2 regions of the Paenibacillus sp. 7523-1 genome follow, and region 2 is predicted to be linked to the other one. Evidence: a T-box and tRNA genes for the amino acid it is inferred to sense, from the RefSeq annotation. Region 2 holds a T-box; the other holds one or more tRNA genes.

Region 1 (7,335 bases), on a different contig from region 2:
AAATGAGAATTTGAGTTCCCCTTTAGCCTGTCCGAATCGAAGAAAAGTATGCATGACATCCTAGAACACTTGTAGACACGTTGATTCACCGAAGGATAGGGTTTTACAGACTCTTTCTCATGCGTACGTGCAGAATGTCGGCATCATAAAAAGGTTCTTCCGAGATCACTTCGTATCCGAGCTTCTCATAAAATTTCTGGGCCTGACATTGCGCATCCAGTAAAGAATAAGTCAAGCCAAGCTCTCGTGCCCGCTCTTCCATGGCTAGCAGGAGTACACGTCCATAACCGAATGAACGATGGGATTGAAGCACAGCAATTCGCTGCATTTTGGCTGTATCCTTGCTGTAATAGATAAGTCGTCCTGTAGCTACAGCCTGTCCGTCCGTACTTAATAAAACATGATGTACATCAGGACTGATGACATCAAATTGATCGATTTCAATCTCGGCAGGCACCTGCTGCTCGATGACAAAAACGTCATGGCGGATGCCCAATGCTTGCTGGAGCTGTTCATCTGTCGTTACATAACTAATTTCTGCTGCCAATTCCATTCCTTCTTTCTGCTCTTGAGCGACATATCAGACTGCATTATACAAAAAATCGCTTTTCCTGTATAGTTGAGTCTGGAACATATTGGGAGAGGGGTGAAGAGGATGGGCGTGGCAGGAATTATGACCATTACACTCTTGATGTCTGCCGGAATGATCGCTTTATTATATTACGTAACGAAGAAAGCCTACTCCAGAAAGTGGGATGAGGATGAGTGATAACAAGCAAGAGTGTCAGTGTCAGGGCAAAAGTTCACTGTTTCCCTGAGGCGAATAGACCTCTTCATGGACAGATTTCGAGTAGACATCGAGCCAAACAGGAAGATCATCCGTTACATTCGGTTGCTGTAGTTGTTGGAACCGCACGGTATGCTCATCCCGTTCCAGGCTGCAGCCGGAGATCACGAGAATAAGTATGGTGAGGGGAAGAATGAAGCCCCATTTTTTGCTATAGGCCCGGGATTTATGGGAGTTTGCGTGTGGCATCGAAGTCACCTCTTTAATGAAATGGTAATCATTCCTTAGTGTGCTCCATTCTCAACAAAATATAACCATTAAACCATTGACATTGTACGCGTTTACTTGGTATGATACTGTTACTTCATTCGAACAGAATAGGTTATCATGATCTGTTAGCTCAGCTGGGAGAGCACTATCTTGACAGGGTAGGGGTCAGTGGTTCGAGCCCACTACAGATCATAACGAAAAGTCCTTGCGTAGCAAGGGCTTTTTTCTTGTTTGTTTTGAAGATTCGCTAAAAACGTGGATCAGACTCCGATGTAATAAAACAGAAAACAAAGTTAAGAAGTTGCCAAAATGGCGGCTTCTTTTTTTATAACAAAATAATTGTTTACAAACGCAATTAAGTTGTGTACAATCTAATTGTAAACAATAATTAAACGAGTTTAACTTATCAAATAAAATTCAATGATGAAGAGGAGAAATTACAATGAAAACTCTATATGAAACGACAGTAATCAATACAGGTGGACGTCAAGGGATCGTGCAATCACCAGATAACGTATTTATGCTGGATGTAGCTGCACCGCCGGAACTTGGTGGTAAAGTGACTACGGCTACGAATCCGGAGCAGCTGTTTGCAGCAGGATACAGTGCATGTTTTAACTCTGCTTTGGAGTTTCAATTGAAGAAACACAATGTGGAAATTGAGCGAAGCACCGTATCTGCAACTGTTATGCTTGTTACAGATCCTTCGGACAACGGAGTGAAGTTGGAAGTCGAGCTGGAAGTGAAAATCGAGGGTTTGGATGAAGAGACCGCACAGAAATTTGTCAAACTTGCTCATGACTATTGCCCATACTCCAAAGGAATCAGAGGCAATGTAAATGTAACTCTGGAGATGGCGTAACAATCAATAACGAATTTGGATTTGTGATGTTTCTAAAATAGGCTTGATTAAGATAAAGACTGAGAACACCTTCAAATGTCTGTCCCATTGCCATTGTAAATGGGATAGGACAGAGTTGAAGGTGTTTTTTATTATGGGCGCCGGAGAGTAAACCTTGGAGGTTGAAGGTTGAAATATACCCACATGGGGTATATTATAGGTATCTAGATTCGTATTTCAAAGGAGAGTTAACATGAAAAAGTACGTAATGATGATGGTATCTCTACTGATCGCAGGAAGTCTGGTAGTAAGTGGTTGCGGTAAAAATACGGAACAGAATAGCAGCAATAACAGCCATAACAGCAATAACAGTCATACAGCCACTACAGGAGAAATGCACCATTCGGATTCAGGAGAGCTGCCACAAGGGCTTATGGAAAAGGTGGATCCTACATATCCGATTGGCAGCCAGGTTATCATGAGTGCTGACCATATGTCCGGTATGAAAGGGGCAACCGCCACGATTGTTGGAGCCTATGAAACGACCGTTTATGCTGTTACGTATACACCGACAACGGGGGGAGAGCCAGTGAAGAATCACAAGTGGGTGATCCACGAGGAAATAAAGGAGCACAATAAAGAGCCCTATAAAGCTGGTGAAGAAGTTGTATTGAACGCCGACCACATGACCGGTATGAAAGGGGCAACAGCTACCATTGATTCCGCTGAACAGACAACAGTGTATATGGTGGATTACACGCCGACAATCGGAGGAGATCCGGTGAAAAATCACAAGTGGGTTACAGAGAATGAGTTATCAGCTGAATAGATGACACTATCCACGATGAGAGAATCTTTCATTCTTTAACTCAATTCTGGGTTATAATGGAACTTGAAGGCGGAAAATAGCTGCTCGAAAGGGGAATGTATATGATGGATTTTAGCAAACCACCGCATGCCTCAGAGACAGAAACACACAGCCAGCGTCATCAAGAGCGCGAACAACAGCTTATATCTGGTGGAGGTAAAGGCATTTGGTGGGAAATCAGCAACTGGCTGATTCTTGGAGGAATTCTGGTTGTCCTATTCTTACTGTTCAAGTATGTTTTCTGAATAAATAGAGGATGAGATGAAGAGTCCATTGCTGGGCTCTTTTTGCTGTGTGAAAAAAGTACATATCATTAGAGTGACAAATGACAAAAATCAATATTTGTCATTTGTTATAGTCTGTGCTATTCTAACTTTACGACGGAGGTGAACATTGGGTGGTTCGTCTTAACCATCTTAAAGATATGACCAAAGATAAAATTTCTGAATTTCTAACCAAAGAGCAGATTATTACAGCCACGCAGGAAACCATCAGGCGGTTTGGTGCTGCCAAAACCTCCGTTACAGATGTAGCCAAATTGCTTGGAGTCAGCCATGGAACCATTTACAGGCATTATACCAGCAAGAAGGAATTACTCGAAGGTGTAACGGCACAGTGGTTGGAAGATGAGATTATCGCTCCACTCGCGAAAGTCGTAAGCGTACAGACCGGATCTGGAGAAGGAATACAACATCTCAAAAAATATATCGAAACCTTAAATCACCTTAAACGGCACTATGCAGAATCAGACACAGAGTTATTTGATATGTATGCCAAGGTTACACAGGAATCGGCAGAACTCATTTACAGACATGTGGAGCAGTTAACACAGCATCTCGCCGAGATTATACAGCAGGACCAGCAGCTTCGTTTCCCGAAACCGAACAAGGTTGCTGCAGGAATTTTACACGCAACAGCTCGCTTTCATCATCCCGCACATGCGTATGAATGGCATCGTGAGACCATTGATGAGGAATTCGAGCAGGTTTGGTTGCTGGTTGAGCAAGGTGTATTTCATCTGAATTCAGGGAGGAAGTAATCTCATGACAAATTTATCAGGTAAAGTTGCCATCGTTACTGGTTCATCACGCGGAATTGGACGGGCTATAGCACTGCAGCTCGCCGATCTTGGCGCAGATGTCGTCATCAACTATGCGAGCAGTCCAGACAAGGCAGAAGAAGTGGCAGAGCTTGTTCGGCAAAAAGGTGTTCGCGCCATCACCATACAGGCAGATTTGGCACAGAAGGTTCACGTGGAGCACTTATTTGCAGAAACGGTGAAGCAGCTGGGCAAAGTGGATATTCTGATCAACAACGCAGGAGTGATGAAAACAACACCTTTGGCGGACGTTACCGAGGAGGAGTTTGACCAGCAATTTGCAATTAATGTGAAGGGGACATTCTTTGCCTGCCAGCAAGCCCTGAAAATCATGGAGAGCGCCGGACGAATCGTGAACTTTTCCACCTCTGTAGTTGGCCAGATGTTTCCCGGATATAGCGTATACGCGGGTACCAAGGGGGCAGTGGAGCAATTTACCCGTCAGCTCGCGAAGGAATTCGGTTCCAAACAGATAACGATTAATGCAGTGGCGCCTGGGCCTGTCAATACAGAACTGTTTGCCGTTGGTAAGACGGAGCAGCAGCTGGAAGGATTGCGTAAAATGAATGCATTCGGTCGCTTGGGCGAACCGGAGGACATCGCAAGTGTCATCTCTTTTCTTGTCAGCCCTGAGTCGCAGTGGGTCACCGGACAGACATTGCGCGTAAATGGTGGCTTTATCTAACTTTATGTAGGAATAGTTGTACAGCTTTGACACCAAACCGGGCGAATCCCCATATGATGCACTACATTAGTAAGCACTTGCGGAAATGGGGAATCCGGGATGGCAAAGGCAAAAGGTAAAAAAGCACCAGCGTTGAAGAGTGACAAACTCCGTGTGTCCATGAAATTGGTCACTTCAGATGTGTGCGAGCGGTGCAAGACACCCTGTACACGAGGCATGGAATACGCTGCACGAATGCGGACAGCAGGAGCTGTAGGGAAAGGCGTTCCTTGCATCCTGACTCGGCACACGACTTCATAGTCTCTTTTCAGGCTGAAGTTTCCCAGAATGATTCGTATAAGCTCGCATTTACAATAACCATACTACAGAGGCGTTCTCGAAGGAGAAGGGCCTCTTTTTGATTGTTCCATGGGATGGGAAATTTTCTGGATAAAAAATGAAAAATGATGAAAAACAGCGCAACTTTGTAGCTGAACCTGCAGTATAAATGTACAACAGCTTGCAGCAGGGGAGGGAATATTGACGGAATGAAATGGAAAAGAATATTGCTGTGTGTCACGGTATTCTCCTTGCTCGGCGGGTCTTTATTGTTTGCGGATTCCGTAAACGAAAAGGTTCGGGTGCTCATTAACGGCAAGGAAGCAGCTGACGGAGGTTACCTGATCGATGGAACGACCTATGTACCTGTGAGAGAAGCAGGTGGGATCGCCAAATGGGATAACAGCAACAAGCGAGTAACGGTGATTAAGCCGAATGTACATATTTTTCTGTTTAAGGGAGACACGGTATTTGGCAACGTGAATGTTGGCAAATTGAAATTCAATGTGTTTTCTCAAGTGGACAGCTTAACAACGGATGTGGCTGCAGTGAAGGTGACAATTACCAATCCGAGTGGCCAGGTGAAGGATATTCAATCCCAGGAGCTCAAAACCCAGAAAGATAATTTCTGGTTCCGGACGTACGATTTTACGTATGATTTCAGTCGTGCTGGCAAATACCAGGTTGGTTTTCATATTAAAGAAAATGCAAACAGCAACTACGTTCTGGTGGCAGAGAAAATCATTACCGCACTAAACGAATGAGGCGAAAAATAACGTTGCTGAGTAAATTGACCTAGCCTTGCGAACATGTTACGATATGCAAGGTTACACAATTTCTATTTACAAAGCGAGGTATATCAATGAGCGATCACACACATGAACACGGCGATGCCTGCGGCTGCGGTCACGACCATGACCACGACCACGAGCATGAAGAAGTTCTTCTGACTCTGACAGACGAGAACGGAAATGACGTGGAGATGGTTTTGGTGGAGACGTTTGACGTGGAAAACCATGTTTATGCGCTCCTGCTGGAACGTAACAATCCTGAAGCTGACGGCATCATTCTGCGTATGGAAGAAGAAGACGAGGAAATGGTGCTCTACAATATTGAAGACGAAGCCGAGTGGAACCGCGTTGAAGCGGCATACAACGAGCTCGTCGCAGGACAAGAGTAATTTTTCTTATGCACTAGAACAACGGGGCTCCTTGATCTCAAGGGGTCTTTTGTTTGTTTTCTCGCTCTAAAAAGCAACAAAAAAGGGCCAAGCCGGAGCTTGGTCCTTCGATATCATTACCCATGGGGTAGGATCATTAGAGTAATCCCTTAGAAAATCGCATCTGCTTCCACAATGACTTTGACATTGGTGACACTGCGGTCTTCGGGGCCTTTTACAGGCAATCCAACCTCTACATGGTCGATAATGTAATCAATATTTTCTTGCGTAATAACCTCACCCGGCAGCAGAATCGGAATTCCAGGCGGGTATACGTAGATGAATTCAGAGATAATACGTCCTGCAGATTCTTTAAAAGGAATGACCTCCGTATCCCCGTAGAATGCATCACGCGGCGTGAGCATCAATTGTGGAACGTCAGGAACCTTAACCACAAGTTCATGTGCAGGGTTAACCTGATAATACGTACGGGACAGATCCTGCAGTGCGTTCAGCAAGATGTCCACCGATTCATCCGTATCGCCAGGAGTGATCAGGCACAGAATATTATACATATCACTGAGCTCGACCTCAATATTGTAATGTTCACGCAGCCAGTTCTCGGTCTCATAGCCTGTGATGCCAAGATGACGAACATGAATGGTTACTTTGGTTGGATCATAGTTAAAGGTTGCCTCCGTACCGAGCAGCTCTTTGCCGAAGCAGTACAAACCGTCAATATCGTTGATGGTACGTCTCGCGAACTGGGCCAGATCAATGGCCTTTTGCGCCATTTCGTGACCGTGCAGCGCCAGATTGCGTCTTGACGTATCAAGTGAAGCAAGCAAGATATACGAAGTAGACGTAGAAGTCAGCATACTGAGAATGGTCTGTACACGCTGTGGATTCACGAATCCGTTTTTGGTGTTCAGATTCAGCACGGAACTCTGTGTCATGGAACCGCCAAGTTTGTGTACACTTGTTGCAGCCATATCCGCTCCGGCAGCCATTGCAGACAGCGGCAGTTCCTCATGGAAATGAATGAGTACGCCATGTGCTTCATCCACAAGTACAGGCACCTGATAGCTATGTGCGAGTTCGACAATCTCTTTTAGGTCTGTACATACACCGAAGTACGTTGGATTAATGACCAGCAATGCCTTGGCGTCCGGATGACGCTCAAGCGCGCGTCGTACAGCACCTGTAGTCACGCCGTGATCGATACCGAGGTTGGCATCCTGTGCGGGAGATACGAATACAGGCTTCGCTCCTGAGAAAATAATGGCAGACATGACCGATTTATGAACG
Region 2 (7,335 bases):
CGGGTTGAACACTTTTGCTCAGGAATATCTGCTGCAGCGCAGTGAAGAGGAAGGTCTGCCTATAACGGCCGAGTCTCTATACGCAGCAGAAATCCCTGGGTATCCACAGCAAGCCGCTGAAGAAAGCATCCGTTATGAAGAAGATGCGCAGCCGGAAGAACAGTTAACCCCTGCACCGCAACAGATCTATGCTGATACGCTCGAGAATCAAGATGAAGAAGAATATCAGAAAAGACCTGCTGAAGATAACGCTCCTTCATTAATCACCCAAGAAGATGAAGTAGCCGATAATGAAGTACCCGCCTCACCTTCACCCGTCTCATCTTTTATGGCGGAGACTGCAGACCGGTTGGCTTCTTATCCGGAGTCAGAGCCATTGCTACCTCTGGCTGAGGAATCACCATCTGTCTGGGCCGAGCCTTCCGTGGAGACCTTACATACAAACACGGAGCTGAACCAACAACCATCGGAAGACTTGGCTGTTTCGAATGTCTGGAACTTCGAATCTTCCAGGTCAGGTTCACCGCAGGAAGATCAGACGGAGGCTGAGAAGCCAGCAGAGAATTGGCAGGATGTGTTTGCAGCGTCTGAACTGGAATCTGCCGAGGGGGAAAGACCTTCTGCACCGGGAGCAGTGGATGCAGATGAATCTTCAGAGCCTGTTTCGTTCATTCCTGAACCTGTGGCTGAGACAGAAGACAAGCCAGAGCTCAAAGTAGCGTTTGGCAGCAAGAGGGAGTCTTCACCAAGACAGGAAGAAGGGGTCGGGATCTCGTCCCTGTTGTCCTCGGGTAGGTCGGTGCGGGATACAGAAACGGATCGGGAGGACGAGTCGGTCGCTGGCTCCGTACAGGAAGAAGCCTACCAGGCAGAAGATGTTCAGTGGAAGAACCTGTTTTTGGGCACGATTGTGGATCAGACACCATTCCGCAAAGTTAAACTGTGCATCGTCCAGCGGGAAGAGACCTTGGATAGCATTGCTGACCGCTATCAATTGAGTACCCGGGAGCTCCAGTTGTACAATCGTTTAACTGAACAAGTCGTTGAAGAAGGGCAGATTCTATACATCCCCTGACCTCTGACTTGTAAAATAACGTCCATATCAACCTGCAATCCAATAAGGATTGCAGGTTTTTGCTGCTTTTTGGCTTAAGATGCAGGGCTGCCGCCCGTTTCCGCTGTTGTCAGGTTGACTATCGGGCACGGTCAGGGTATGATGTGTTTAGGTTTTTTAAAGAACAACGTCGAATGGGAGTAGTAGACAGCAAGGCCTTTCAGAGAGCGGGATTGCAGCGCTGAGAAATTCCGCAGGAACCTACTGATCGAAGTCGCCCGGGAGTTGCCTGTTTGAATATGAGGAACGATGAAACATGTCATTGTGATTTGTTTGTTCCTGAAGTAGGATGGGCCGGTAGCAGCCGTTATCTGCTTGAAGTGTCACGATAGCCTCAGAAAGGCATGGTGTTTCTTTCTGTCTGCGTGAAACAAAGGTGGTACCGCGAAAGCTAACCTTTCGTCCTTTGATGGATGAAAGGTTTTTTTGTTTTTTGGCGATGATGATTAAGTAACGGAGGAATGACACATGTCTGAAGAAAAAAAATCAGCGGCAACAGAAATGCCGACTACGTATGATCCGAAAGCTGCGGAGCAGAAATGGTATTCTACCTGGACAGAACGTGGATATTTCAAGGCTGGTCAGCGCAAGGATGCTGAACCGTTTACCATTGTAATTCCACCCCCGAATGTAACCGGTATGCTTCATATCGGGCATGCACTGGATTTTACACTCCAGGATATTCTGATCCGAACCAAACGGATGCAAGGATATGACGCTTTGTGGCTCCCAGGTTCCGACCATGCAGGTATTGCGACTCAAACCAAAGTAGAGCAAAAGCTGCGTGAAGAAGGTTTGACCCGCTATGATCTTGGACGCGAGAAGTTCCTGGATAAAGTCTGGGATTGGAAAGACCAATACGCGACAACGATCCGTCAGCAGTGGGGTAAAATGGGACTCTCCCTGGATTATTCACGTGAACGCTTCACGCTCGATGAAGGGCTTTCCCAAGCGGTGCGCAAAGTGTTTGTTCAACTATATGAAAAAGGCCTGATTTACAGAGGCAAACGCATTATTAACTGGGATCCGGTGAACCGTACTGCATTGTCTGACATTGAGGTTGAGTACAAAGAGGTTCAGGGACACCTGTATCATCTGAAATACCCACTTAAGGACGGAAGCGGTTATGTTACGGTAGCAACGACTCGTCCGGAGACGATGCTCGGTGATACTGCAGTTGCGGTTCATCCAAAAGATGAACGTTATACAGACATGATTGGCAAAACGCTGATCCTGCCAATCATCGGCCGGGAAATTCCGGTTATTGCAGATGATTATGTAGATAAGGAATTCGGAAGCGGTGCTGTAAAAATTACACCTGCACATGATCCGAATGACTTTGAAGTGGGTCTTCGCCACAATCTGCCTCAGATCATAGTAATGGATGAGACAGGTACCATGAATGCGGAAGCAGGCAAATATCAGGGTATGGATCGCAGTGACTGCCGCAAACAGATCGTTGCAGATTTGCAGGAACTGGGTGTTTTGATCAACATTGAGGATCACACACACCAGGTTGGACACAGCGAACGGACGGGAGCTGTGGTTGAGCCTTATTTGTCCACACAATGGTTTGTTGAGATGAAGCCTCTCGCCGAAAGAGCCATTCAAAAACAGCAAAACGGGGAAGGCGTAAACTTCGTTCCCGATCGTTTTGAGAAAACGTATTTGAACTGGATCGAAAATGTTCGTGACTGGTGTATCTCACGTCAGTTGTGGTGGGGACATCGTATTCCTGCCTGGTACGACGATGAGACTGGTGAAATTATTGTATCGGCTGAAGATCCAACAACACTGCCAGAGTACGCGGGTCGTAAGCTGAGACAGGATGAAGATGTTCTGGATACGTGGTTCAGTTCGGCATTGTGGCCTTTCTCCACGCTCGGCTGGCCTGAAGATACTGAAGATCTGAAACGTTACTATCCGACAAGTGTGCTTGTAACCGGATATGACATCATTTATTTCTGGGTTGCACGGATGATCTTCACAGCTCTGGAGTTCACGGACGAAATTCCATTCAAAGATGTTCTGATGCATGGGCTGGTTCGTGATGCGGATGGCCGCAAAATGTCCAAATCACTCGGTAACGGTGTGGATCCGCTGGATGTTATTGAGAAATACGGTGCAGACGCAATGCGTTATATGATCTCCACCAGCAGCACGCCTGGCCAGGATCTTCGTTTCCGCTGGGAACGGGTAGAACAGGCACGTAACTTTGCTAACAAAATCTGGAATGCATCACGTTTCGCACTGATGAATCTGGAAGGCTTTACTTACGAAGATCGCGACATCAGCGGAGAGCTTGGAACAGCCGATTATTGGATTCTTCACCGTCTGAACGAAACTTCCCGCGATATTACGCGTCTAATCGAAGCATACGAATTTGGTGAAACAGGACGATTGCTGTACAACTTTATCTGGGATGACCTCTGTGACTGGTATATTGAATTTTCCAAGTTGTCCTTCTACGGTGAAGATCCGGTTGCCAAGAAAAAAACACAATCGGTACTCGCTTATGTCCTGGACCACACCATGCGCCTGATTCACCCGTTTATGCCTTACATCTCGGAAGAGATCTGGCAGCATCTGCCTCATGAAGGCGAGACGATTACACTTGCATCTTGGCCAGTGTATGATCCTGCGCTGGAGAATCCGGAAGCCGTTGCCGAGATGAACCTGCTCATGGATACCATTCGTGCCGTACGTAATATTCGTGCAGAAGTAAACGTGCCGATGAGCAAGAAGATTGAATTGATGGTAAAAGCGAACAGCGCCGAGACATTCAGCATTATCGAACGCAACAGCCATTACATTCAACGATTCTGCAATACATCCGAGTTCGACAGCGGACTTGATCTGAGTTCACCGGATAAGGCCATGAGTGCTGTAATTACGGGAGCTGAACTTTACTTGCCGCTGGCTGGACTGATTGATATTGAGCAGGAAGTGGCTCGCCTGGAGAAAGAGTTGCAGAACCTTGAAGGCGAAGTACTCCGTGTAGAGAAAAAGCTGGCGAATGAAGGCTTCGTAGCCAAGGCGCCAGCCAAGGTTATTGAGGAAGAACGCGCCAAACAAGCGGATTATTCGGATAAACGGGATAAAGTCATCGCCCGGATCAAGGAACTGAAAGGTTAATGTTTCTGGGTCGGATGGAGAGCAAGCATGCCATCCGGCCGCTTTTTTCAATCAAACTCGGGACCGAAGGTGAAACATATGACGGAACTTAATGGCACGGGCGTAGATGCCCCTCTGCATACCTATGACGAGGCTGTGGACTGGATCAATGGCCTTATTCCTTTTGGCATCAGACCCGGATTGGAACGAATCACGGAGCTCATGTCATTGCTCGGTAATCCTCATCAGCGTCTCAAATTTATTCATGTCGCGGGAACGAACGGAAAAGGTTCGACTTGCGCTTTTTTGACGTCAGTGCTGCTTCAGGCGGGGTACGATGTAGGAACGTTTACGTCTCCGTATATCACGAAATTCACGAATCGTTTTCAATACAACGGCGAGGATATTCCGGAAGAGACACTGCTGAAGTTAGCGAATCGACTCCATCCGCTGGTCACAGATATGGCCACTACTGTTCTTGGATCACCTACGATGTTCGAAGTGTCTACAGCCCTGGCACTCTTGTACTATGCAGAAGAGTGTTATCCGGATGTAGTAGTATGGGAGACTGGACTGGGGGGAAGGATGGACGTAACGAATATCGTTACACCCGTGGTTTCGGTTATTACGAATATTGGTATGGATCATACGGATGTCCTGGGTGATACCATTGAAGCGATCGCGGGAGAAAAAGCAGGCATTATTAAACCAGGCGTACCTGTTGTCACCTGTGTTACGCAGCCAGAGGCTGTTAAGGTGATTCAGGAAAAGGCCCAGCAAGTCCGATCAACTGTGTATTTGTCTGGAGAACAATTTTCTTACCATAGACTCCATAGTGATGAGAACGGTCAATCCTTTCATTTTGCAGGACCGTTCCGTGAGCTCGATGCTCGCATTCGAATGCAGGGCATCTATCAGATGGATAATGCTGCGGGTGCTCTTATGGTGCTTGAATTGCTCAGACAGTACATGGCATTCATTCTGGATGACAGAGATATTGCCCTTGGATTGGAGAATGCCTTTTGGGCTGGCCGATTCGAGAAGGTCGTTCACGAACCCCGAATTGTACTGGATGGTGCGCATAATCCGGAAGGGGCAGAGTCACTGGCCAAGAGCATTGTCGACGTATATCCTCACAACAAGTTAAATTTGATGATGGGCATGCTGGCGAATAAGCATCACGAAGCGTATTTGCAGCATATACTGCCACTAGTGGATACGCTGATCCTGACCGAGCCAGATTTCCGACGCAAAATGGATGCAGCCGAGTTGCTGCAGATCGTCGAGCGGTTACGTCCCGCCATTGCGAAAGAGAATCTGGAAATCATCGTCGAGCCCGATTGGGCGAAGGCACTTGATCTATTGAAGTCACGGACGGAAGCGGAAGATCTGGGGGTGGTGTCCGGCACACTGTATCTCATTGCAGATGTGAGGGCAGCCCTTTTGCATCAAACCGATTCTGAAAAAGGTTGGTGAAAGTTTTGTTAAATACATCAGAACACGTTCATTTTATAGGGATTGGCGGATATGGCATGAGTGCCATCGCACGAGTTATGCTGGAGATGGGATACACCGTTACCGGATCGGACGTCGCTTCACAGGAGTTGACTGAGAAGCTGGCAGCCAAGGGAGCGAAAATATATATCGGACATACGGCTGAACACGTAAATGGAGCAGATCTCGTGGTCTACTCTACAGCAGCTCCGGCGGATAATGTGGAGCGAGTGGCAGCGGAGCAGCTTAATATTCCGATTCTTCACCGTGCACAGATGCTGGCGCGCCTGCTCAATGAGCGCAAAGGTGTTGCGGTTGCAGGTGCCCATGGCAAAACGACGACTTCCTCAATGATTGCACTTGTCATGGACAAATGCGATACTGACCCGACGTATATCATTGGCGGAGAAATCATGAATTTGGGAACCAATGCCAAGGCGGGCCAGGGCGACTGGGTCGTGGCTGAAGCAGATGAGAGTGATGGATCGTTTTTGCAGTATCATCCATGGCTAGGTATTGTGACCAATATCGAAGCCGATCATTTGGAGAATTACAACAGCGACTTCGAGGAGCTCAAAAAAGCGTATGTACAGTTCTTGAGTCAAATTCGTCCGGAAGGAACAGCCATTGTCTGTGCGGATGATGAGAACGTTCAAAGCATTTTACCTGAGCTGAAATCCCGAATCACGACATACGGCATTGATCAGAAGGCCGATTATATGGCATCGGATATCGTACTGGGGGACCGCAGGATCTCCTTCACCATGAGCCATCAGGGTAACGCACTGGGTACGGTAGAGCTCTCTGTTCCAGGCAAACATAATGTCTACAACGCCATGGCTACGGTCATTACCTGTCTGGAAGCAGGCATTCCGTTTGAGAAGATCACGGCAGCCATTATTCAGTTCCATGGTGCCAAACGCAGATTCCAGGTGCTGGGTGAAGCACGGGATATTCTGGTCATCGATGACTATGCTCATCATCCGACTGAAATTGAGGCAACCATCAGTGCAGCGAAAGCGACAGGGAAACGTATCATCGCGGTGTTCCAACCGCAGAGATATACGCGTACCTTCTTCCTGCTGGATGCGTTTAGTCGTGCTTTCGCGGAAGCAGATGAGGTACTTATTACCGACATCTATTCTCCGGCGGGAGAAAAACAGATTGAAGGTGTTCACTCCGCTAAGCTGGTTGAACTGATTGTTCAGAACAGTAATGCTGCTGCTCGTTATTTGCCTACCAAGGAAGAAGTGGTAGCAGATTTGCAGAATCGTCTGCAGCCAGGAGATCTTGTCCTCACGATGGGAGCAGGGGATATCTGGAAGGTTGGCGACACACTGGCCAAAGGACTGAAATAGTCCACTTTATGACCCGCTTGTCTTCGAAAAGAAGCAGGCGGGTTTTTGAATTTCTAGGAATCTTTCATTGTCTCTGGGCATATAGCTGATATAAATGGGACAAAGGAGAGGGTACGGGGTGAGCAATGCTAGAATGACGTTTCGTTTCGGGGAGAACGAGTCGGACAAGCCGAATCATAAGGATGAGAAGGTGATTGGAACCTTTCCATCCTTATCTGATGAGATATCGCACAGTGCTCCGCGGATCGATGTCGC

The links. The T-box of region 2 lies ahead of CHH60_RS23485 (valine--tRNA ligase). A T-box ahead of a tRNA ligase gene usually reads a tRNA of that ligase, here a tRNA-Val.
Region 1: it has a tRNA-Val gene. The T-box ahead of CHH60_RS23485 (valine--tRNA ligase) is inferred to sense a tRNA for this amino acid. The anticodon was not compared.

Annotation. Positions count from the first base shown of each region.
Region 1 is NZ_NPBR01000010.1:3,598-10,932, reverse strand. Features, by position in the region: gene CHH60_RS12115 (GNAT family N-acetyltransferase) at 104-547, opposite strand; gene CHH60_RS12110 (hypothetical protein) at 791-1,036, opposite strand; tRNA gene CHH60_RS12105 (tRNA-Val) at 1,177-1,249, shown strand; gene CHH60_RS12100 (organic hydroperoxide resistance protein) at 1,500-1,919, shown strand; gene CHH60_RS12095 (YdhK family protein) at 2,152-2,727, shown strand; gene CHH60_RS12090 (hypothetical protein) at 2,832-3,011, shown strand; gene CHH60_RS12085 (TetR/AcrR family transcriptional regulator) at 3,191-3,805, shown strand; gene CHH60_RS12080 (SDR family oxidoreductase) at 3,810-4,550, shown strand; gene CHH60_RS30515 (hypothetical protein) at 4,553-4,825, opposite strand; gene CHH60_RS12070 (copper amine oxidase) at 5,078-5,632, shown strand; gene CHH60_RS12065 (DUF1292 domain-containing protein) at 5,731-6,048, shown strand; gene CHH60_RS12060 (aminotransferase class I/II-fold pyridoxal phosphate-dependent enzyme) at 6,198-7,335, opposite strand, start outside.
Region 2 is NZ_NPBR01000023.1:32,671-40,005, forward strand. Features, by position in the region: gene CHH60_RS23480 (LysM peptidoglycan-binding domain-containing protein) at 1-1,075, shown strand, start outside; T-box leader at 1,236-1,524, shown strand; gene CHH60_RS23485 (valine--tRNA ligase) at 1,583-4,249, shown strand; gene CHH60_RS23490 (bifunctional folylpolyglutamate synthase/dihydrofolate synthase) at 4,328-5,704, shown strand; gene murC (UDP-N-acetylmuramate--L-alanine ligase) at 5,761-7,080, shown strand; gene CHH60_RS23500 (SPOR domain-containing protein) at 7,199-7,335, shown strand, end outside.